Regions from separate parts of the Methylobacterium sp. 190mf genome, predicted to be linked through region 1. Evidence: predicted binding sites of a transcription regulator. Region 1 holds the regulator's gene; each other region holds the start of a gene.
What was found. The regulator PhoB, encoded in region 1, activates phosphate uptake and scavenging genes when phosphate is short. The targets are predictions, from matches to a motif close to TGTCATNNANCTGTCAT.
Positions count from the first base shown of each region.

Region 2: a site for PhoB is predicted at 2,550-2,566, ahead of C4T42_RS16720 (DUF465 domain-containing protein). Genes of this name have one in related genera too.
Region 3: a site for PhoB is predicted at 3,192-3,208, ahead of ppk2 (polyphosphate kinase 2). Genes of this name have one in related genera too.
Region 4: a site for PhoB is predicted at 2,503-2,519, ahead of C4T42_RS21730 (inorganic phosphate transporter). Genes of this name have one in related genera too.

Region 1 covers NZ_FNVI01000015.1:117,034-122,565, reverse strand. Annotated here, with positions in the region: gene pstA (phosphate ABC transporter permease PstA) at 1-107, shown strand, start outside; gene pstB (phosphate ABC transporter ATP-binding protein PstB) at 130-945, shown strand; gene phoU (phosphate signaling complex protein PhoU) at 1,055-1,774, shown strand; gene phoB (phosphate regulon transcriptional regulator PhoB) at 1,897-2,592, shown strand; gene C4T42_RS18780 (protein-disulfide reductase DsbD domain-containing protein) at 2,772-4,928, opposite strand; gene C4T42_RS18775 (aminopeptidase P family protein) at 5,066-5,532, opposite strand, start outside.
Region 2 covers NZ_FNVI01000013.1:37,214-42,745, forward strand. Annotated here, with positions in the region: gene C4T42_RS16700 (tetratricopeptide repeat protein) at 1-167, opposite strand, end outside; gene C4T42_RS16705 (5-(carboxyamino)imidazole ribonucleotide synthase) at 500-1,612, opposite strand; gene purE (5-(carboxyamino)imidazole ribonucleotide mutase) at 1,609-2,109, opposite strand; gene C4T42_RS16715 (DUF465 domain-containing protein) at 2,188-2,448, opposite strand; gene C4T42_RS16720 (DUF465 domain-containing protein) at 2,580-2,762, shown strand; gene C4T42_RS16725 (propionyl-CoA synthetase) at 2,972-4,900, shown strand; gene C4T42_RS16730 (hypothetical protein) at 4,959-5,432, opposite strand.
Region 3 covers NZ_FNVI01000001.1:225,089-230,620, reverse strand. Annotated here, with positions in the region: gene C4T42_RS01080 (helix-turn-helix domain-containing protein) at 53-1,021, shown strand; gene C4T42_RS01075 (hypothetical protein) at 1,029-1,256, opposite strand; gene C4T42_RS01070 (hypothetical protein) at 1,818-2,066, opposite strand; gene ppk2 (polyphosphate kinase 2) at 2,145-3,092, opposite strand; gene C4T42_RS01060 (hypothetical protein) at 3,247-3,522, shown strand; gene C4T42_RS01055 (hypothetical protein) at 3,580-4,440, shown strand; gene C4T42_RS01050 (response regulator) at 4,456-4,836, opposite strand; gene C4T42_RS01045 (LLM class flavin-dependent oxidoreductase) at 4,965-5,532, opposite strand, start outside.
Region 4 covers NZ_FNVI01000019.1:127,822-133,353, forward strand. Annotated here, with positions in the region: gene C4T42_RS21720 (MucR family transcriptional regulator) at 73-480, shown strand; gene C4T42_RS21725 (hypothetical protein) at 484-735, shown strand; gene C4T42_RS21730 (inorganic phosphate transporter) at 825-2,453, opposite strand; gene C4T42_RS21735 (ceramide glucosyltransferase) at 2,651-3,799, shown strand; gene C4T42_RS21740 (DUF1045 domain-containing protein) at 3,825-4,511, shown strand; gene C4T42_RS21745 (chloramphenicol acetyltransferase) at 4,504-5,124, shown strand; gene phnC (phosphonate ABC transporter ATP-binding protein) at 5,239-5,532, shown strand, end outside.

The DNA.
Region 1 (5,532 bases):
CGAACTGGCAGGGCCTGGCCTGGGCGGGCGCGCTCCTGATCACCACCACCATCCTGGCGCTGTCGATCATCGCGCGCCTCGTGATCAAGCCGCAGGCCTCGCGCTGAGCCCCCTTTCGAGGACACGACGATGAACGCCGCCTCCGCGATCCCCACGGTCGAGCTGAACCGCAACCGCGCCGAAGAGGGCGGCCCCGTGCGGATCGCCGTCAAGGACCTGAACTTCTACTACGGCAGCTTCCACGGGCTGAAGGACGTCAACCTCAACTTCCACGACCGGCAGGTGACGGCGCTGATCGGCCCCTCCGGCTGCGGCAAGTCCACCCTGCTGCGCTGCTTCAACCGGATCTACAGCCTCTACCCGGAGCAGCGCGCGGAGGGCGAGATCCTGCTCGACGGCGAGAACATCCTCAGCCCCTCCGTCGACCTGAACGAGCTGCGCTCGCGCATCGGCATGGTGTTCCAGAAGCCGACGCCGTTCCCGATGTCGATCTACGACAACGTGGCCTTCGGCCTGCGCCTCTACGAGAAGCTGCCGAAATCCGAGCTCGACGGCCGGATCGAGGAATCCCTGCGCAAGGCCGCCCTCTGGGACGAGGTGAAGGACAAGCTCCGGCAGCCCGGGACCGGCCTGTCGGGCGGCCAGCAGCAGCGCCTGTGCATCGCCCGGACGGTGGCGCAGAAGCCGGAGGTGATCCTGTTCGACGAGCCGACCTCGGCGCTCGACCCGATCTCCACCGGCCGCATCGAGGAGCTGATCGAGCAGCTGCGCGACGAGTTCACCATCGTGATCGTCACCCACAACATGCAGCAGGCGGCGCGCATCTCGCAGTTCACCGCCTTCATGTATCTGGGGCAGCTCGTCGAGTTCGGTCCGACCAACCGGATGTTCATGAACCCGACGGAACGCCGCACGCAGGACTACATCACCGGCCGCTTCGGCTAGTCTGCCGGGCCGCTCCGGTCCCGGGACCGCCGCTCGCGTCTCCGGCGCGCCGGCGGGTCCCGCAAGCCTCCCGGAGGGCCGTCCCCGGGACCCCATCGAAGGATCCGCCATGCCCGGCCATATCGTCACCTCCTACGACACCGACCTGGAGAACCTGCGTCGCTCGATCTCGGAGATGGGCGGCGTCGCCGAGAAGATGACCGCGGAGGCGACCGACGCCCTCGTGCGCCGGGACGACACGCTCGCCCAGGCGGTGATCCTCGCCGACAAGCGCCTCGACGCGCTGCAGCGGGACATCGAGGAGCGCGCCGTGCTGCTGATCGCCCGGCGCCAGCCCCTGGCGATCGACCTGCGCGAGACCATCTCGGCGATCCGCGTCTCCGGCGATCTGGAGCGGATCGGCGACCTCGCCAAGAACGTCGCCAAGCGCGTGGTGGCGATCTCCGACCAGGCGCCGGCCCAGAAGATCGTGCTCGGCGTGCGCCACATGAGCGACCTCGCCGAGGGTCAGCTCAAGGACGTGCTCGACGCCTACGGGAGCCGCGACGTCCAGGCGGCCCACGACGTCTGGGAGCGCGACGGCGAGATCGACGCCCTGTACAATTCCCTGTTCCGCGAGCTCCTGACCTACATGATGGAGGATCCGCGCAACATCTCGTTCTGCACGCATCTCCTGTTCTGCGCGAAGAACGTCGAGCGCATCGGCGACCACACCACCAACATCGCCGAGACGATCCACTACCTCGCCACGGGCGAGACGCTGGCGGGTGACCGGCCGAAGAACGACGCGTCGAACTACGCGACCGTGGACGGCGTGCAGGCGCCGTGAGGCGCCGACCCCGGCGCCTTCCTGTGGGCGCGGCCGGGGTCACTCTCCGTGCGGGTTGAGGCGGGGCGGCGCCTCCTGCACCATCCGGGGACCGCCCGCAGAACGAGTCTTCGAACGTGAGCATGCAAGTCCTGATCGTCGAGGACGAGGAGGCCCTGAGCACGCTGCTCCGCTACAACCTGGAGGCCGAGGGCTTCCTGGTGGATTCGGCGGCGCGCGGCGACGACGCCGAGCTGCTCCTGGCGGAGCGGATCCCGGACCTCGTCCTGCTCGACTGGATGCTGCCCGGCCTCTCGGGGATCGAGCTGTGCCGCCGGATCCGGGCGCGCCGGGAGACCGAGCGCCTGCCGGTGATTATGCTCACCGCCCGGGGCGAGGAGGGCGACCGCGTCCGCGGTCTCGGCACGGGCGCCGACGACTACATCGTCAAGCCGTTCTCGGTCCCGGAGCTGCTCGCCCGGATCCGCGCGCTCCTGCGCCGGGCCAAGCCCGCCCACGTCTCGGACCGGCTAGCGGCCGGCGACCTGGAACTCGACCGCACCGGCCACCGCGTCCGCCGCGGCGGCGAGGAGCTGCATCTGGGCCCCACGGAGTTCCGGCTCCTGGAATTCCTGATGCTGGCGCCGGGCCGGGTCTTCTCCCGCGAGCAGCTCCTCGACGGGGTGTGGGGCCACGACGTCTACATCGACGAGCGTACCGTCGACGTCCATGTCGGGCGGCTGCGCAAGGCGCTGAACGGCCCGCGCCAGACCGACCCGATCCGTACGGTCCGGGGCTCGGGCTACGCCTTCGACGAGACCTTCTCGCTGGAGGCCTGAGGCGGCCTCACTGGCCGTCCGGATAGGACTTCGCTCCGGCGCACCGTCATCGCGAGCGCAGCGAAGCGACCCAGGGCGGCGGGACGCCGATGCGCGCGGCGCTGCTGGGTTGCTTCGCTCCGCTCGCAAAGACGGTGGGACGGGCCCGCGAAGATCCGCGCGTCCCGGTCTCCAGGGATTCAGCGCGCCAGCGCCGCGCTCCGGCCCGAGGCGGCCGGCACCGCCTCCAGCGCCGCCAGGACCGTCCCCTCGGTGAGGATCTGCGGCAGCACCTGGGGCTCTCCCGTCCCGGTATAGAGCAGGTAGAGCGGGACGCCGCTGCGCCCGTGCTTCTCCAGGAGGCGGGTAATCTCGGGGTTCTGGTTGGTCCAGTCGCCCTTCATGTAGGTCACGCCGCGCTCGGCCATCGCGGCCCGCACGGCCTTGGTGTTGAGCGAGGTCGCCTCGTTGACCGCGCAGGTGATGCACCACGCGGCGGTCATGTCCACGAAGACGGGGCGGTGCGCGTCGACCAGGGCGTCGAGGCGCGCCTGCGTGAACGGCTCGATCCCGTCGGCGGCGGCCTGCGCGGCCGGCGCGGCGCGGTCCCGGGGCAGGGTGACGGCGAGGGCCCCAACGGCGATCAGCGCCAGCGCGGCGGCGGCCTGCGCGACCCGGCCGGCCCGCGGCGGGGCGGCGCGGCCGTGCTCCCAGGCCCAGGCGGCGAAGCCCACGAGGACGAGGCCGATCAGCGCCGCCAGCAGCCCGCGCGGGTCGACCTGCTGCGCCAGCACCCAGATCAGCCACGCCACGGTGGCGTAGACCGGGAAGGCCAGCACCTGCTTGAGGGTCTCCATCCAGGCGCCCGGCCGCGGCAGCGCCCGCAGGGCCGGCGGCCAGAGGGTCAGGAGCAGGAAGGGCAGGGCGAGGCCGAGGCCGAGGCTCGCGAAGACGGCGAGCGCCACGCCGGCGCTCTGGGTCAGCGCGAAGCCCACCGCCGAGCCCATGAACGGCGCCGTGCAGGGCGTCGCCACCAGGGTCGCGAGCACGCCGGTGAAGAACGAGCCGCTCAGGCCGCCGCGCCGGGTGAGGCCGTCGCCGAGGCCGGCGAGCCGGCCTCCGACATGGACCGCGCCCGAGAGGCTCAGGCCCATCGCGAACAGCAGGTAGGCGAGCCCCGCCACGATGGCGGGCGACTGGAGCTGGAACCCCCAGCCGATCGCGGCCCCGCCGCTCTTCAGGCCGATCAGCGCGGCGGCGAGCGCCAGGAAGCTCGCCAGGACGCCGGCCGTGTAGGCGAGGCCGTGGAGCCGCAGCCGAGCCGGCCCCTCGCCCGCGTGCCGCACGAGGCCGAGCACCTTGATCGACAGGACCGGGAAGACGCAGGGCATCAGATTGAGGATCAGGCCGCCGAGGAAGGCGAAGGCCGCGGCGGTCGCCAGCGTCAGCGCGTCGAAGTCGGCGGCGGCCGGCGCGGTCGCGGGCGGCGCGGTCGCGGCCGGCGCCGCGGCGGCCGGGAGGACCGGCTCGTCGCCGTACGCGAAGGCGAGCCGGCGGGTCCCGGCGGCGTCGACCGCCTCGACCGTCAGGACGCCGGGCAGCGCGGCGGGCACCGGGTCGGTCGGGCTGCTCCGGGCGAGGGTCAGGTGCAGGCCGGTCCCGTCGACGCTCATCACCTGCGCGGCGGCGTTGTCGATCGCCGTCTCGGCGTAGGGGAAGTACGCGGCGTTCCGGACCGCCTCGGGCTTGAGGCCGGCCGCGACGAAATCGAGGCGCAGGGTGTCGCCCTGGCTCGACAGGCTCAGGGGCCAGAGCGCCGGCACGGGGAGCGCGGCGCGGGCGCGCGCGAACAGCGCGGCGTTGGCCGGGTCCGGCTCGGCCTTGCCGACCGGCAGGGTCAGGGCGAGATCGGCCGAGCCGGGCACGCACTCGGTCTCGCAGACGAGGTAAGTCAGCTTGGCCTGGATCCGCACCGGGTCGGCCGGGTCGAGGCTCGGCGGCGGCGTCACCGGGACGAGGAGCGTGACCTCACCCTCGTAGCCGTAGTTCATGAGAGTCGCGATCGGGATGCGCTCCGGCGCCGGCCAGCGGATCGCGCTCGCGTTGAAGCCGGCCGGCAGAGTCCAGGTCACCTCCGGGGGCAAGCCGGAATCGCCCGGGTTGCGCCAGTAGACGTGCCAGCCGGGCTTGACCTGCATCCGCACCGCCAGCGTGAAGGGCTGCGCGCCGGCGACGGCGGCGGGCTCGGCCACGAGGCTCGCGCGCACGAGGTCCGCGGGCGTGCGGAACCCCTGTGCCGCGGCGGCCGAGAGGCTCGCGGCGACGGCCAGGATCAGGAGGGCGAGGCGGCGGATCATGCTGTCCCTTCGCGCGCGGGGCGGTCGCGGTTTCACGCGCGGCGTGTCGGGCTCGGCGCGGGCGTTTCCATGGCGTCCGGTCTTACCATGGCGTCGGGTCTTACCACGGACCGCGTTCGGGATCCCCTGCGGCCGGCTCACTCCTCGAGCGGCGCCGTCGCCCGCTCGAGCCAGTCGCGCGTCGCGGTGTCGAGCCCGGGCGCCAGGGTCTCGCGGACCCTCGCATGATAGGCGTCGATCCAGGCCCGCTCCCCGGGTTCGAGCAGGTCCGGCCGGATCAGCCGGCGGTCGTAGGGAGCGAGCGTCAGCGTCTCGAAGCCGAGCATCGGGCGCTCCCCGCCCGCGATCGCGCGGGCCTCGACCAGGACGAGGTTCTCGATCCGGATGCCGTAGGCGCCGCGGGCGTAGTAGCCCGGCTCGTTCGACAGGATCATGCCGGGCTCGAGCGCCACCGTGCCGGTCTTGGCGATCCGCTGCGGCCCCTCGTGCACCGACAGGAAGGCGCCGACGCCGTGACCGGTGCCGTGGTCGAAGTCGAGGCCCGCCTGCCAGAGCGGTGCCCGCGCGAAGGCGTCGATCTGGGCGCCGGTCGTGCCGACCGGGA
Region 2 (5,532 bases), on a different contig from region 1:
GAGGCGATGTTGACGTTCGTGGCGCCAGTCGTGTCCTTCTCCAGGACCGCGTATTGCCGCGGACCGGCCGCGCTGCCGACGGTCTCGCAGCCCGCGAGGCCGGCAGCCGAGACCAAGGCCGCGCCGATCAGTGCCGTCTTCCGTCCCAGCCGGTTGCGTACGTTCATTGCCCCACTCTCCCCGAGGCGTCGCCCGCTCCGCGCGCGCCCGCCCCGCCCCTCACAGTCCAAGAGCCCGCGCCGAGCGCCGGGCACGCCCGAGTTCGGGGCACCGTCGCGCATCACGGTGAAGGCCGGCTTAAGAAGCGCCGCGTCGTGATCCGGCCCCCGCCGGTCCCGGCGGGACCGAGCGGTGCGGGCGGGTTCGAGCGACAGCATACGGAACCGACCACACTGTCGTGGAAGCGGCGGGATGTGGCGAAGGTATGGCTCGACCGTTCCGCGGGGCCGCGGACGGCCCTCCGGCGATCACGCGGCGACGCGGGTGTGCCCTCGAAGCCTCAGGATCCGGTCGGACCCGGCCCGAAGCGCGTGACGTGGCCCATCTTGCGGCCGGGGCGCGCCTCGCCCTTGCCGTACAGGTGCAGGTGGGCACCGGGCTCGGCCAGCAGGGCGTGCCAGTCGTCGGCCTGGGCGCCGATCAGGTTGCGCATCTCGACGGGCAAACCGCCGACCCGGCCCGCATCGCCCAGCGGCCAGCCGCAGACGGCGCGGACGTGCTGGGCGAACTGCGAGGTCAGCGCGCCCTCGCTGGTCCAGTGGCCGGAATTGTGCACCCGGGGCGCGATCTCGTTGACCACCAGCCGCTCCGCCCCGTCCTCGCGGACGAGGAACATCTCGACGGCGAGCACGCCGACATAGTCGAGGGCGTCGGCGATCCGCCGGGCGATCTCGACGGCGGCGCGACCCGTTTCGGCGGACACGCCGGGCGCCGGCACCCGGGTCAGCGCGAGGATGTGGTCGCGGTGCTCGTTCTCGCAGAGATCGTAGGCCGCGAAGCTGCCGTCGCGCCCGCGCGCGCCCACCACCGAGACCTCGCGCTCGAACGGCACGAAGCCCTCCAAGATCAGCGGCGCGCCGCCGAACTCGGCGAACAGGGCGTTGCGGTCGCCCTCGGCCCGCTCGCGGAGCATGCGCTGCCCCTTGCCGTCGTAGCCGAAGCGGCGGGTCTTGAGCACGGCCGGCAGGCCGATCACCTCGATCGCCCGGTCGAGGTCGTCGGGCGTGTCCACCGCCCGGAACGGCGCCGTCGGGATGCCCAGGCCGTTGATGAACTCCTTCTCGGAGAGCCGGTCCTGCGTGGTCGAGAGCGCGCGCGCGTTCGGGTGCAGGGCGGCGTGCCGGGCGAGGACGTCGGCGGTGGCGTGCGGGATGTTCTCGAACTCGTAGGTCACGACGTCGACGCCGCGGGCGAAATCCGCCAGCGCCGCGGCGTCGTCGTAGGCCGCGCAGGTGGTCCGGGCGGCCACGTCGAAGGCGGGGCTGTCCGCGTCGGGCGCGTAGACATGCGCCTTGAGGCCGTAATCGGCCGCCGCGAGCGCGATCATGCGCCCGAGCTGGCCCCCACCGACGATGCCGAGGATGGAGCCGGGGCCGAGGATCTTGTCCGTCACGCGTTCTCTTCCGTCACCGGCCGTTCGGCCACCGAGGCGCTCTGGGCCGCGCGCCACGCCTCCAGGCGCTCCGCCAGGTCCGGATCGGTCAGCGCCAGGACGGCGGCGGCGAGCAGGGCCGCGTTCACCGCCCCGGCCCGGCCGATCGCCAGGGTCCCCACCGGGATGCCGGCCGGCATCTGGACGATGGAGAGCAGGCTGTCCTGGCCGGAGAGGGCCTTCGACTCCACCGGCACGCCGAAGACCGGCAGGCGGGTCATCGCGGCCGCCATGCCGGGCAGGTGCGCGGCGCCGCCCGCACCGGCGATCACCACCTTGAGGCCAGCTGCGACCGCGCCCTTGGCGAAGGCGACGAGCCGGTCCGGCGTGCGGTGGGCCGACACGATGCGCGCGTCGTACGGTACGCCGAGCGCGTCGAGCGTCTCGGCGGCATGACGCATGGTCGCCCAGTCGGACTGGCTGCCCATGATGATCGCGACCGGAGGAGGCGACGCCATCGTTGATCCCGGCAAAAGAGGGCGCTTACAGGCGGCGCGGGCCCGCGGCAAGGCGGGGCCGGAGGGCGTCCACCGGCATCAGGCGATGATGTCCGGCGTGAGCGCGTCCTCGATGTGATAGATGCGGTCGCGCAGCGTGAGCTTGCGCTTCTTCAGGCGCTGGATCTGGAGCTGGTCCCCGGCGACGCTGCGCTCCAGCGCCTCGATGGCGCTGTCGAGATCCCGGTGCTCCTCGCGCAGCCGCGCCAGTTCGCCCAGGAGGTCCGACTGCGCACCCTCACCCGCCTCGTCCGCCATCGTCACCTGAGAACCCGAAGACCGTTCGTCGCCCGAGAGCATGCGTCACGCTCCGGCGCCGGACAAGGCGGCGCGGTAAGCAATCATCAGACTTAGCAGCAGAAAACGCTTCGACAGGTCCGGCATCCTGTGCCAATCTCGTTGTGTCGAAACGATGACAGGAGATTCGACTCATGTCGCTGCAGACGCATCTGAACCAACTCGCCCGGAAGCACGAAGCCCTCGAGCGCGAGATTCAGGAAGCGATCCACAGACCTTCGGCGAACGACCTCCACATCGCCGAGCTGAAGCGACGGAAACTCCTGCTCAAGGACGAGATCAACAAGCTTCAGGCGGGCAACGACACGTTGCACTGACGCCTGAGACGTCCAATCCGATAGCGAATTCAAGCTGACGACCGCCGCATCGGGAGCCCCGGTGCGGCGGTTTTCTTTTGGCGGACGTCCGGCCTCGGCCACCGCGACCTGGGCGCGGCCTTCTCTCCGGTGGTCACTCCCGCGCGCGCCAGAATGGGCTACTCTGCGGCCCGCCGCCGGAGAGCGGTCCGCGAGGAAACGCCCAACCGATGACGAGAGCCAGCCTGCCGGGCCGCTACCCGGAGATCTACGAATCGGCCTGCCGCGACCCCGAGGCGTTCTGGCTCGGTGCGGCGCGGGCCCTCGACTGGGCGCGGGCGCCGGAGCGGGCCTTCGCGCCGGATTCCGGCCCCTACGGACGCTGGTTCCCGGACGGCACCCTGAACGCCTGCCACAACGCGGTGGACCGCCACGCGGACGGGGCCCGGGCGGATCAGGTGGCGATCCGCTACGACTCGCCCGTGACCGGGACCAAGCGCAGCATCACCTACCGGGCGCTGCGCGACGAGGTGGCGGTGCTGGCCGCCGTGCTGGCCGACCTCGGTGTCGGCAAGGGCGACCGGGTGATCCTGTACATGCCGATGGTGCCCGAGGCGCTGTTCGGCATGCTGGCCTGCGCCCGGCTCGGCGCGGTCCACTCGGTGGTGTTCGGCGGCTTCGCCGCCAACGAGCTGGCGGTGCGGATCGAGGACGCGGCGCCGAAGGTGGTGCTCGCCGCCTCCTGCGGGATCGAGCCGAACCGCGTGGTCGCCTACAAGCCGCTCCTCGACGCGGCGATCGCGGCCTCGCGGCACAAGCCGGAGGCCTGCCTGATCCTCCAGCGCCCGCAAGGGCCCGCGACCCTCGTCGCGGACCGGGATCGCGACTGGGGTGAGACCGTGGCGGCCGCCCGGACGGCGGGGCGGAGCGCGGCGTGCGTGCCGGTCGCCGCCACCGACCCGCTCTACGTCCTCTACACCTCCGGCACGACCGGAAAGCCGAAGGGCGTGGTCCGCGATACCGGTGGCTACCTCGTCGCCCTGGCCTGGTCGATGCCGAACCTCTACGGCGTCCAGCCCGGCGAGACCTACTTCTGCGCCTCCGACATCGGCTGGGTCGTCGGCCACTCTTACATCGTCTACGCGCCGCTCCTGCACGGCTGCACCACGGTCCTCTACGAGGGAAAACCTGTCGGCACGCCCGATGCCGGCGCCTTCTGGCGGGTGGTCGCCGAGTACGGGGTGGTCTGCCTGTTCACCGCGCCCACGGCCCTGCGGGCGATCAAGAAGGAGGATTCGAAGGGCGCCCGGATCGCCGATCACGACCTCTCGGCCTTCCGCAGCCTGTTCCTGGCGGGCGAGCGCGCCGATCCCGACTCGGTCGCCTGGGCCGAGCGCGTGCTGGGCCGACCGGTGGTCGACCATTGGTGGCAGACCGAGACCGGCTGGCCGATCGCCGGCAACCCGATGGGCCTCGGCCTCCTGCCGGTGAAGCACGGCAGCACCTGCGTGCCGATGCCGGGCTACCGGGTCGAAGTGCTGGACGAGGGCGGCAAGCCGGTTCCGGCGGGCACCATGGGCACCATCGCGATCCGCCTGCCCCTGCCGCCCGGCTGCCTGCCGACGCTCTGGGGCTCGGACGACCGGATGCGGTCGAGCTACCTCGCCACCTTCCCGGGCTACTACGACACGTCGGATGCCGGGGTGATCGACGCCGACGGCTACATCACGGTCCTGGGACGGACCGACGACATCATCAACGTCGCGGGCCACCGGCTGTCCACCGGCGGCATGGAGGCGGTGCTGGCGAGCCACCCGGACGTGGCGGAATGCGCGGTCATCGGCATCCGCGACGCGCTGAAGGGGGAGGTGCCCTGCGGGTTCGTGGTGCTGAAGGCCGGCGTCGCCCGGCCGACCGAGACGATCGAGCGGGAACTCGTCGCCAAGGTGCGGGACGAGATCGGCCCGGTGGCGGCCTTCAAGCTGGCGCTGACCGTGCCGCGGCTGCCCAAGACCCGATCGGGCAAGATCCTGCGGGCCACCATGAAGCGCATCGCCGATCACGAGCCCTGGACGATGCCGGCGACGATCGACGACGCGGCGGCCCTCGACGAGATCGGCGACAGCCTGAAGGACCGGGGGATCGGCGCGGACCGGTAGGGTGCCGGACCGCGCCGCTTGCGCGTTGACGGGCGATCGCGGCCCGCCTCAATCCGCCTCAATCCGCGTCAGCGCCGTCGTCGTCGGTGTCGATATCGACCGTCGGCGCCGGCTGCGTCAGGGCGGGCGCGTAGGTCCCCGCGGTCGGACCCGTGGTGACCGAGGCCGGGACGCGCCGGGCGTTCGGCTCGGACGGGATCAGCGTCGCGGTGGCGGCCACGAGGCCGGCGAGGGACCGGACATCCTGCGGCTGCCGCGGATCGCGCGAGATCAGCGTCGCCTCCTGTTGCAGGCGGAGATTGCAGGCCTCCGAAGGCAGGCCTCCGTTCGGCGTACAGGCGTCGTGGCGGGCGCAGGCGGCATCGAGGGCGTCGATCGGCGGGAGTGGCGCGTTGTTGCCCGGTCCGCAGTAATTCCCGTGGATCAGCATCTTGGGGCCGCCGAAGGCGGCAGGCTGGGCCTGGGCGGTGCCCGCGAGGGCGGCGCAGCCGGCGGCCAGGGCGAGCGGGACGGCGAGTCTGGTGAGCATCATCTGGACCTCGGGCGATCTCGCCCCCTCAGGCGGTTCGCGTCGATTGCCGCGATGCGGCGACAGGCCAGGAAACGGGCGGCCACATCCGCAAGTTCCCGCA
Region 3 (5,532 bases), on a different contig from region 1:
TGCTACCGTTTTCCCGAGCGCGCGCGGCGAAGCATGAATACAAGAATTTTCTATGAGGACTTTGTTCTCTACGGCGGATTTCAAGCCGAAAGACAGTTTCCGCCTCTGGCGTGAGACGATCTTCGAGCGGATCGTGCCGGTCGAACTTACGCCTGCCGTGGCGCACGCTTTCACCGGCACGCTGGAGGCCGCGGAGGTCGGGCCGCTGCTGATCACGCGCGTGACGCAGAGCGCCGTCACCACCGTCGCGACCCCGGACACGATCCGCCGGCACGGCAAGTACGAGACCCTGAACGTCGCCATCACGCTCAAGGGCCGCGTGTTCAGCGCGCAGGACGACCGCACCGCGATCCAGAATCCCGGCGACATCGTCGTGATGGACCGTCGGCCGGCGACGATGGCCTCCGACGTCGACACGCAGACGCTGTTCGTCGAGCTGCCGCGCGCGGCCCTGGAGCGCGCCCTCGGCTCGACGCGCCGGTTCACGTGCCTCACGATCGGCGCGGATCAAGTCGGCACGTCGATGGTCACGACCTTTTTCCAGGAACTGGTCCGCAACGCGGAGCGCCTGACGCCGGACATGTCGAACCGCATGGCGTCGGTCGGCGTCGATCTCATCGTCGCGAGCATCGCGGAACGCCTCGCGCACGAGACCCCCAAGAACATCCAGGGCGTCCTGATCTTCCAGCGCGCGCTGGCCCACATCGAGGCCCATCTCGGCGACCTGAACCTCGACCCCGCCCGGCTCGCGGCGGCCGTCGGCGTGTCGCTGCGCCACCTCCAGGCCCTGTTCCGCGAGCAGGACCGCAACATCGCCGACTGGATCTGGCGGCGGCGGCTGGAGACCGCCGCGCAGCGTCTCGCCGATCCCGGCTTCGCCCATCTGGCCGTCGGAGAGCTGGCCTACAGCTGCGGCTTCTGCACCCAGAGCCATTTCAGCCGCCGCTTCAAGGACAGCTACGGGATCTCGCCGAGCGAGTACCGGTGGCGCAACCGCGGCGCGGACCAGCTCGCCGGCTGACGTCCGGCTACTGCAGGACGGCGCCCGCGGTGTTCGCGCGGATCCATCCCGGAGCGAGGATGTCGCCGCCCTCGGTGATGATCCAGGGATTGGCATCCTCGGCGTCGATCGCCGCGACCGCGGCGGCGAGGGCGGCCCGCAGCGTCGGGAAACTGTGCGACACGGCCACCCGGGCCGGCGCGTAGCCCGGCCAGAGGGTCAGTTCGGCGGGTCGGTCGAGATCGGTCGGCAGCATTGGTCGTGCGGGGCTGGAGGGGCACGCCGCCTGGGCCGCGGGCGTGCGGGGAAGCGGACGGAGAGCTGGCGCGCTCAGGCGGCCTTCGGCTTCGGCCGGGGCACGCGCACCTCGACCATCTGGCCGGTCATCGGGTTGAGGATCAGCATGTCAGCACGTCTCCGGTGGACCTGCCCGTAGAACGCCCGCCGATCGCGCCCGGATCGGGGCGGTCGGCGCAATTGTGCGGTTTGGGTAAACCGATCGCTCACCGTGAAGGCGCGCCGTTCATCCGCGCCGTCTCCGCCTCAGATTACAACCGGGCGTCGTGTGGTCGGAGGCCGGCACACCTACCGTTTTAGGCGTAGGATCCGACGCGCGTCGTCGCGATGGCCGAGCCGCGGGCATACAAAAGCCCGCCACGGCAGGACCGGGCGGGCGGAGTGGCGGCATAGGGTCGGGAGGTTCGCCGTGGCGGCGACCTGCCATCCCGCCCATGACGGCCGCATGACAGCGGTATGCCAGCGCGATGGAAGCGGCATGCCAGCCCCACGAATATCGCGCGACAGGCGGCCGATCCGGTCAGACCCGCTCCGGCTCCGCCAGCAGGATGGCGGCGCGGATGGCGGCCCGGCGCAGCCCGGCATCGGCCCAGGGCTGATCGATCAGCGTCCGGGCGAAGGGATGCGAGGCCACCGCGGCCGCGGGATCGATGCGGAAGCCGTCCCCGAACGCCACCGAACCGGGCGTGGGATCGGCCAGATAGGCGTCGACGACGGCCGAGACGTCGTCATCGACGATATCCAGGGTCGTGAACAGGTCGAGAGTCATGGGGCGCTTCGCCATGGCGGCGCTATAGCCGCGCCACCGCGACAGGATCACGACTCCCGCGCCGTCTCCGCGCCGCGATCAGAACGCGGCCGGAACGAGCATCGCGGCGGGGACCGGGCCGCGCACGTAGTCCGCGTGCCGCAGGCGCTCGGGCAAGTGGACCGCCGGGTGCTCCACGCTGCCGTAGGGGATCTGGTCGAGCAGGTGGCTGATACAGTTCAGGCGGGCCCGTCGCTTGTCGACCGCCTCGACCACCCACCAGGGCGCCTCGGGGATATGGGTCCGCGCCAGCATGTCCTCCTTGGCCCGGGTGTAGTCCTCCCAGCGGCGCCGCGACTCGACGTCCATGGGCGACAGCTTCCACTGCTTGAGCGGATCGCGGATCCGCATCCGGAAGCGGAATTCCTGCTCGGCATCGGTGATCGAGAACCAGTATTTTACCAGGACGATGCCGGAGCGCACCAGCATGCGCTCGAATTCGGGGACCGACCGGAAGAACTCCTCGACCTCCGCCTCGGTGCAGAAGCCCATGACCCGCTCGACGCCGGCGCGGTTGTACCAGGAGCGGTCGAACAGCACGATCTCGCCGCCGGCGGGCAGATGGGAGACGTAGCGCTGGAAATACCATTGCGTCCGCTCGCGCTCGCTCGGGGCGGGCAAGGCGGCGACGCGGCAGACGCGGGGATTGAGGCGCTGGGTGATCCGCTTGATCACGCCGCCCTTGCCGGCTGAGTCGCGGCCCTCGAACAGCACGACCACGCGCAGTTTCCGGTCCTGCACCCAGTCCTGGAGCCGGACCAGTTCGTGCTGGAGCCGGAGCAGCGCGCGGAAATAGACCTTGCGGTCGAGATGATCGGGCGGCGCGCCGCCGAGCTCGGCCGCGAGCCGGTCGAGGCGATCCTCCTCGAGCCCGAGTTCCAGCTCCTCGTCGTAGCTGTCGGCGAGGTCACGCCGGATCGCCTCCAGGGTGGCATCCGCGTTGGCATTCAAGGTGGCATCCGGGGCAGAGCTGTCGTCGGGCCGCATCGCCGGTTCTCCTGCGCGTCGCGGGGCCGACCTAGAGCAGCGTTCCGTGACACGCCTGAGAAAGCGCCGCGCCCGCGGCGGCCGATCCCATGTCGCGCCCGTGATCGTTCCGTCATACGGTTCCGCCACCGATCGGGGCGACCGGAGATGCGTCATGGCTGGAGAAGCGAAGAGGGCCGGGCCGAAGCGCCGGCGGGACGACCCCGATCCGGCGCGCGCCGAGGGCGAGAAGGTCGGCGCGCGCATCGATGCCGCCTTCGAGAAGCTCGCCGGGAAGCTGCGCGCCCGCGCCGACAGGGCCCGCGCCAAGCTCGACGCGGCGACGAAGGCCGAGAAGCGGGCGGTGCTGCTGCGCCGCTACGAACTCTACGCGGACGCGGCGGCCTATCTCGAGGAGCGGCTCGTCGATCGCGGGGGGCGATCCGCGTGATCTCCATCGACCCGGCCGGGCGCGGCGCCGCCCGACGCAGCTGACGGCGAGGATCCCATGTTCGACGCGACCAAGATGCTCGCCGACGCCCTCGGCGAGCACCTGGCCCTGACCTACCAGCGGACCTTCGGCAGCCGGGAGCCGCGCTACGCCGAGATCATCGAGGCCGCGGCGCGCCTGACGATCGAGCGGATCGTCGGGAGCGACGCCCTCTACCATGACGGCGACCACACGGCCCTCGTCACCCTGGTCGCCCAGGACATCCTCCGCGGCCGCTTCCTGCAGCAGGGCATCACGCCCGAGGACTGGCTGCACATGATCCTGGCCGCCCTCTACCACGACATCGGCTACGTGCGCGGCGTCTGCGCCGGAGACCGGCTGCAGGCCTTCGTCATCGACGCGCAGGGCACGACCGTCAGCCTGCCCCGGGGCGCCTCTGACGCGGCGCTGGCACCCTACCACGTGGAGCGCTCGAAGCTGGCCGTGCAGGAGCGCTTCGGCACGCACGATCTCGTCGACGCGTCCCGGGTCATCCGGGCGATTGAGCTGACCCGCTTCCCGGTCCCCGAGGACGATTCCCATCGCGAGACCGGGACCGAGGCCGGCCTGCTGCGGGCGGCCGACCTGATCGGTCAGCTCGGCGACCCGCTCTACCCGCGCAAATTGAACGCCCTGTTCCACGAATTCGCCGAGATCGGCGTCAACGCGGAACTCGGCTACGACAGCCCGGCCGACCTCGCGGAGCGCTACCCGTCGTTCTTCTGGGGCAAGATCGAGCCCGTGATCGGGGACGCGATCCGGTTCCTCGACCTCACGGTCGAGGGGCGGGGCTGGGTCGCGAACCTCTACGCCCACGTCTTCGCCATCGAGCACGACCGCCGGCGCATGGGCCCGCATCCCGGGCCGGGCCCTCTCTGAGGCGGCGCGGCGGCCTCAGGCGGCCGCGACGAGTCGGGTCACGGCCCGGACCAGCTCCGCCGCCACGAAGGGCTTCTCCAGGATGGGCCGGCTCGCCTCGGCCGGGGCGCCGGTGACCCGCACGTCGCCGGTGGCGAACAGGTACGGCACGCCGAGGACGCCGAGACGCTCGGCGACCGGATAGACGCTGTTCCCGTCGCCCAGATTCACGTCGAGCACCGCGGCGTCGGGCGTCTGCTCGGCGATCAGGTCCAGGGCGAGATCCGCGCGTGGGACCGGGCCGATCACCTCGGCCCCGGCGCTGTGCAACCAGCGCTTGACCTCGCTGGCGATGAGATACTCGTCCTCGACGACGAGGACGCGGCACCCGGACAGGGGCGGAACAGCCTCGGGCACGATCCCCTCCCATCGGCGCGCGACGATCCGAGAATAACCGCGCGACACGACCGGAGGTTCGCGCCGTTCGCATGATCCGCCACGCACCCCGACGGCGCGGGACCGCGCCGGCCCGCGCGGCGGGTCGATCAGCCCCCTGGCCGAGCCGGGGCGTCGGGCGGGGCGTCGGGCGGGAAGAAGCGGTTGGCCGGCCGCGCGAGGCCGAGATGGTCGCGCAGCGTCGTCCCGGCGTAGTCCCGGCGGAACAGCCCGCGCCGCTGCAGCTCCGGCACCAGCCGGTCGACCACGTCGTCGAGACCCTCGGGCACGAACGGGAACATCACGTTGAAGCCGTCGCAGGCGCGGGTCTCCAGCCACTCCTCCATCCGGTCGGCCACCTGCGCGGGCGTGCCGACCATCTGCAGGCCGCCGTAGCCGCCGACCTTGCGGGCGAGTTCCCGCACGGTCGCGCCGGTGCGGCGGGCGTAGTCGACGATCTGGGCCTGCCCGCTCTTGCTGGCGTTGCTCTCGGGGAGCTCCGGGAGCGGCGCGTCGAGGGCGAAGCCGGTCGCGTCGACGCCGAGGCGGACCGAGAGGTTGGCGAGGCCGCTGTCGGGATGGACGAGGTCGTCGAGGCGCGCCTTCTTGGCCTGCGCCTCGTCCTCCGTCTCGCCCAGGACGATGAAGCAGCCGGGCAGGATCTTGAGCTGGTCCGGG
Region 4 (5,532 bases), on a different contig from region 1:
AAAGCCCGCGCGAGCGGGCCCACCGGAGACGGGGCACGAGGATCGGGACGCCCTCCAACAGCGATGTCTCAGATGGACCACCTCACCGACCACCGTTCAACCTTCATGCTGGAGAAGGTCGGCGCGATCGTCGCGGCCTACGTCTCGCGCAACGCGATCGAGGTCACGGCACTGCCGGCGCTGATCGACCAAGTGCACACGGCGATCGCGGTGCTCCGCTGCGCGCCGTCGGAGTTCGGCGGGGTCGGGCTGAGCCAGTCGCAGGTCGATGCCTCGATCCAGCAGGACGGCCTGATCAGCTTCATCGACGGCCGGTCCTACCAGACTCTGAAGCGCCACCTCACCGCGCACGGCCTCACCCCCGAGCGGTACCGGGCGAAGTACGGCCTGCCGGCCGACTACCCGATGGTGGCCCCGGGCTACGCCGCGCGGCGCTCGGAGATCGCCCGGGCGATCCAGCTCGGCCACAAGGCGGCCTGAGCGATGGCGCCCGACGCTTCCGCGGATCCGGCCCGGGACCGCGCGCCGGTACCGGGGGCGGCGCGCACGAGCGACGCCCTGAGCCGCATCGCCGGCATCCTCGACGTGCCGGTGGCGAGCTTCTACCCGGATGCCGACCGGCCCGACGCGGCCATGACCCAGGCGGCCGACCTCGTCTCGGCCTTCGTGGCGATCGACAGTCCGGCGGCGCGCCGGACCTGCCTGGCCTTCGTGCGGGCGATGGCGAGTTCCTGAAGCGCCGTGGCGCGCTGCGGGAGGCCGGAGACCGGGTCACTTCGTCGGGGGGCGGAGCGCGGTCTCCGGCCCGTCCGGCCGGACCCGCGTCAGAACACGTGGCGCAGGAGGTAGAAGAGAGCGGCCGCGAGGGTGATCGCCGCCGGCAGGGTCAGGATCCAGGCGAGCGCCATGTTGCGCACCGTGGACATCTGGAGGCCCGAGCCGTTGGCCGCCATCGTGCCGGCGACGCCCGACGACAGGATGTGGGTGGTCGAGACCGGCAGGCCGTAGAGCTCGGCCAGCCCGATCGTGCCGGCGGCGACGATCTCGGCCGACGCGCCCTGCGCGTAGGTCAGGTGGGTCTTGCCGATCTTCTCGCCCACCGTGACGACGATGCGCTTCCATCCGACCATGGTGCCGAGACCCAGCGCCAGGGCGACGCAGACCTTGACCCAGCCCGGGATGTAGCGCGTGCCGTCGTTGAGCAGGCCCGCGTAGCGCTTCAGGTCGGCCTTGTCGGCTTCCGAGAAGTCCGCCCCGGCGCCCGGCAGGACGCGCACCGCGTCGGCGGCGAGGTACATGTCGCTGCGCAGGTTCTGGGTCTGGGCGGCCGGCACCGTGCGGATCGCGCCGTAATTCTTCACGCTGGCGGCGATGTCGTTCGAGAGCGCCGCCAGCGCCGCGTAGACGGGCGGCGTGTTCAGCGCCTTGGTCTTGAGCGCCTCCGTCACGGTCCGGCGCGCGGCCGCGGCGTCCGGCACCGCGGCGCCGGGGGCGCGGGCGGAGAACACCGCGCTCGCCGCCGTCGAGGCCTGCACGAAGGCGGGCGTCGTGTCGTCCGCCATGGTGCGGTTGAGCGCGTAGGCGGTGGGGGCGGCGCCGATCAGGATCAGCATGATCAGGCCCATGCCCTTCTGCCCGTCATTGCCGCCGTGGAAGAACGAGACCAGCGTGCAGGTGAGGATCAGCAGGCCGCGGATCCACGGGGGCGGCGGCGCCTCGCCCGCGGGCGCCTCGTAGAGGTCCCTGCGGCGGACCGTGACCTTCAGGGCGAGCAGCAGCAGCGCCGCGAGCACGAAGCCGCAGACCGGCGAGAACAGCAGCGCCTTGAACACGTTGAGCGCCTGGGTCCAGTCGACGCCCGCGGTGCCGTCGCCGCCGTTCATCAGCTGGTTGGCGAGGCCGACGCCGAGCACCGAGCCGATCAGCGCGTGGGACGACGAGTTCGGCAGCCCGAACGCCCAGGTCCCGAGGTTCCAGATGATGGCCGCCAGCAGCAGCGCGAAGATCATCGCGTAGCCCGCGTGCGAGCCGACGTTGAGGATCAGCTCGACCGGCAGCAGCGTGACGATCGCGTAGGCCACGGCGCCCGAGGACAGCATCACGCCGAGGAAGTTGAAGACGCCCGACCAGATCACCGCGACGAGCGGCGGCATCGAGTGGGTGTAGATCACCGTGGCGACCGCGTTGGCGGTGTCGTGGAAGCCGTTCACGAACTCGAAGGCGAGGGCGATCAGCAGGGCGAGGCCGAGCAGCGCGAAGGCGCCGTAGGCCAGGGGCGCCTCCCCGACCGCGTTCATGTCCGCGATGAGGCTCACCACCGCGTAGCCCAGGCCCGCCACGAGGACGAGCAGGAACGCCACCACCCCGCCGAGATGCATCCCGTGGTCGAGGCGCGGGCCGCCCGCCTTCCGGCCTCCCACCGCTCCCGACGGCATCACGGCGGTATCGGACATGAACCCTCGCGCGGAATCTTTCGTGGTGAGCGGGGATTAAAACCGCGCGGTGACGGTTGGGTGACGGCCCGCGACGCCGCGCGTCGGCGAGCGTGTCCGAGTGCGTGTCCGAGAGCGTCGGGCGGCGCTGTCACACGCCTGACGCGGTCCGGCCGCTAGCGGACCGGACCGCTCGCCCGATCGCACGAGGGATCCGCATGATTGACGCCACGGTGCCGGCCCTGTCCCTCGGCGCGCTCCTGGCCGTCGTCCAGATCGGCAGCATCGCCGTCGCGGCCCGGCGCCTCGGCCGGGACCACGGCCCGTCGCGGTTCCCGGACGGCGCGCCCGTCTCCCTGGTCCGCCCCCTGCGCGGGGTCGAGGCCTACAGCGAGGAGATGCTCCTCCGCAGCTTCCGCCTCGACTACCCGTCCTACGAGCTGATCTTCTGCGTGGCCGACCCGGCCGACCCGATCGTCCCGATGGTGGAGCGCCTGATCGAGGCCCACCCGCACGTGCCCGCCCGCCTGATCCTCGGCGACGAGCGCGTCAGCGCGAACCCGAAGCTCAACAACTGCCTGCGCGGCTGGCGCGCCGCCGCCCACGACTGGGTGGTGCTCGCCGATTCCAACGTCGCCATGCCGCCGGACTACCTCCAGCGGCTGCAGGCGGCGTGGCGCGCCGATACCGGCCTCGTCTGCTCCACCCCGGCCGGCGCCCGCCCGGGCAGCTTCATGGCGGAGGTGGAGTGCGCCTTCCTGAACACCCTGCAGGCGCGCTGGCAATACGCCGCCGAGGCCTTCGGGCTGGGCTTCGCGCAGGGCAAGAGCATGCTCTGGCACAAGCCCTTCCTGGAGGCGCAGGGTGGCCTCCAGGCGCTCGCGGCCGAGATCGCCGAGGACGCGGCCGCCACCAAGCTCGTGCGCGCCGCCGGCAAGCGGGTCCACCTCGTGGCGAGCCCGTTCGAGCAGCCGCTCGGCCCGCGCGGCTTCCGGGAGGTCTGGGCGCGGCAGCTGCGCTGGGCGCGCCTGCGCCGCGTGACCTTCCCGCTGTTCTTCGCCCCCGAGATCGGCAGCGGCGTCCTGCTGCCGGCGCTCCTCGTCGCCCTCTGGGCCGGAAGCCTCGCGGGCCTCGCGGGCGCTGCCGGCCTCGCCGCCCTGTGCTATGCCGCGGAGCACCGGCTCGCTCTCCGCGCGGGCTGGCACCGCTCGCCCCGCACGCTGGCCGCCTTCCTGGCGCGCGACGCCCTGATCCCGGCGATCTGGGTCGGCGCCTGGATGCGGAGCGCCATCGTGTGGCGGGGCAATGCCATGGACGTGCGCCCCCGGCGGGCCGCCGACGCGCGCACCTACGCGCCGACGGCCTGACCGCCCGGCGATCGGAGGCCCTGACGTGTCGCGCCGCTACGCCCTCTACTGGCTGCCCGCCCCGGATTCGCGCCTCGAAGGCTTCGGCCGGGCGATCCTCGGCACCGACAACGTCACCGGGCTGCCGGTCCCGCACCCGGAGGGGCTCGGCGATCTCGCACCCGTCACGGCGGGCGCGCGGGTCTACGGGTTCCACGCCACCCTCAAGGCGCCGCTGCGCCTCGCCCCGGGCACCGGGGAGGCCGACCTCGTGGCCGCCGCCCGCGCCCTCGCGGCCGCGCACCCGCCGGTGGCGGTGGGGCCGCTCCGGGTCGCCGCCCTCGGGCCGTTCCTCGCCCTGGTGCCGGAGACACCCCCGCCGGAACTCGGGCTCCTCGCCGCCGAGTGCGTCGCCGCCCTCGACCCGTTCCGGGCACCGCTCACGGAGGCCGAGCGCGCCAAGCGCCGGCCGGAGCGCCTCGACCCGCGCGGCCGCGCGCTCCTCGACCGCTGGGGCTACCCCTACGTGTTCGAGGCCTTCCGCTTCCACATGACCCTGACCGACGCCCTGCCGGAGGCGGAGCGCGACCTCTGGCACCGGCGCCTGTCCGAGGCCTACGCCGCCGCGGGACCGGAGCCCCTGCGGATCGACGCCGTCAGCCTCCTGACCCAGGACGGGTCGGGACCGTTCCGGCTCCTGGCGCGCCTGCCCTTCGGAGAGGCCCGTGGTTGACCGCCCCCTCGGCCTCGAACCCGCGCTCGATCCGAGCGCCCGGGTCGTTGACAGCCGCCTCGGCCGCTACACCGAGGTCGGCGCCCGCACCCGCCTCACCGAGACGACCCTCGACGACTATTCCTACATCGGTGAGGACGGCGAGGTGATCTACACCGCGATCGGAAAGTTCTGCTCGATCGCCGCCAGCGTGCGGATCAATCCCGGCAACCACCCGATGGAGCGGGCGTCGCAGGCGCACTTCACCTACCGGGCGCGCGCCTACTGGCCGGAAGAATCGGACGAGCCCGCCTTCTTCGACCGGCGCCGGGCGAGCCCGGTGGCGATCGGCCACGATGTCTGGATCGGCCACGGCGCGGTCGTCCTGCCCGGGCGCACGATCGGCACCGGCGCGGTGGTGGGGGCGGGCGCCATCGTCACCCGCGACGTCGAGCCCTACACGATCGTCGTCGGCAATCCCGCCCGGCCGGTCCGGCGCCGCTTCCCCGAGGCGGTCGCGGACCGTCTGACCCGCTTGGCGTGGTGGGACTGGGACCACGAGCGCCTGCGCCGGGCGCTGCCGGATTTCCGCGGGCTGCCCATCGAAGCATTCCTGGAGCGCCACGAAGATTAAGTCGGCTATCGAAAAGCCGAGATGCTGCGCCGGCAAATATAATCGTCCCGAATACGTCATCCAATCGTCGTCAAACCGGCGTCTACGTGCGGCCGTTCCCCGGCGGATGGTGGCATGCTGGTTATCGAGGATCTCACGCGCCAGTACGGCGACCGACGCGCCGTCGACGGCGTGTCGCTCCGGATCGAGCCCGGCAGCTTCGTCGGGGTGATCGGCCGGTCCGGTGCCGGCAAGTCCACGCTGCTGCGCCTCATCAACCGGCTGGCGGATCCGAGCTCGGGGCGCATCCTCCACGACGGCCGCGAGGTCACCACCCTGCGCGGCCGCCCGCTGCGCGAGTGGCGCACCCGCTGCGCCATGATCTTCCAGCAGTTCAACCTCGTCGGCCGGCTCGACGTTATGACCAAC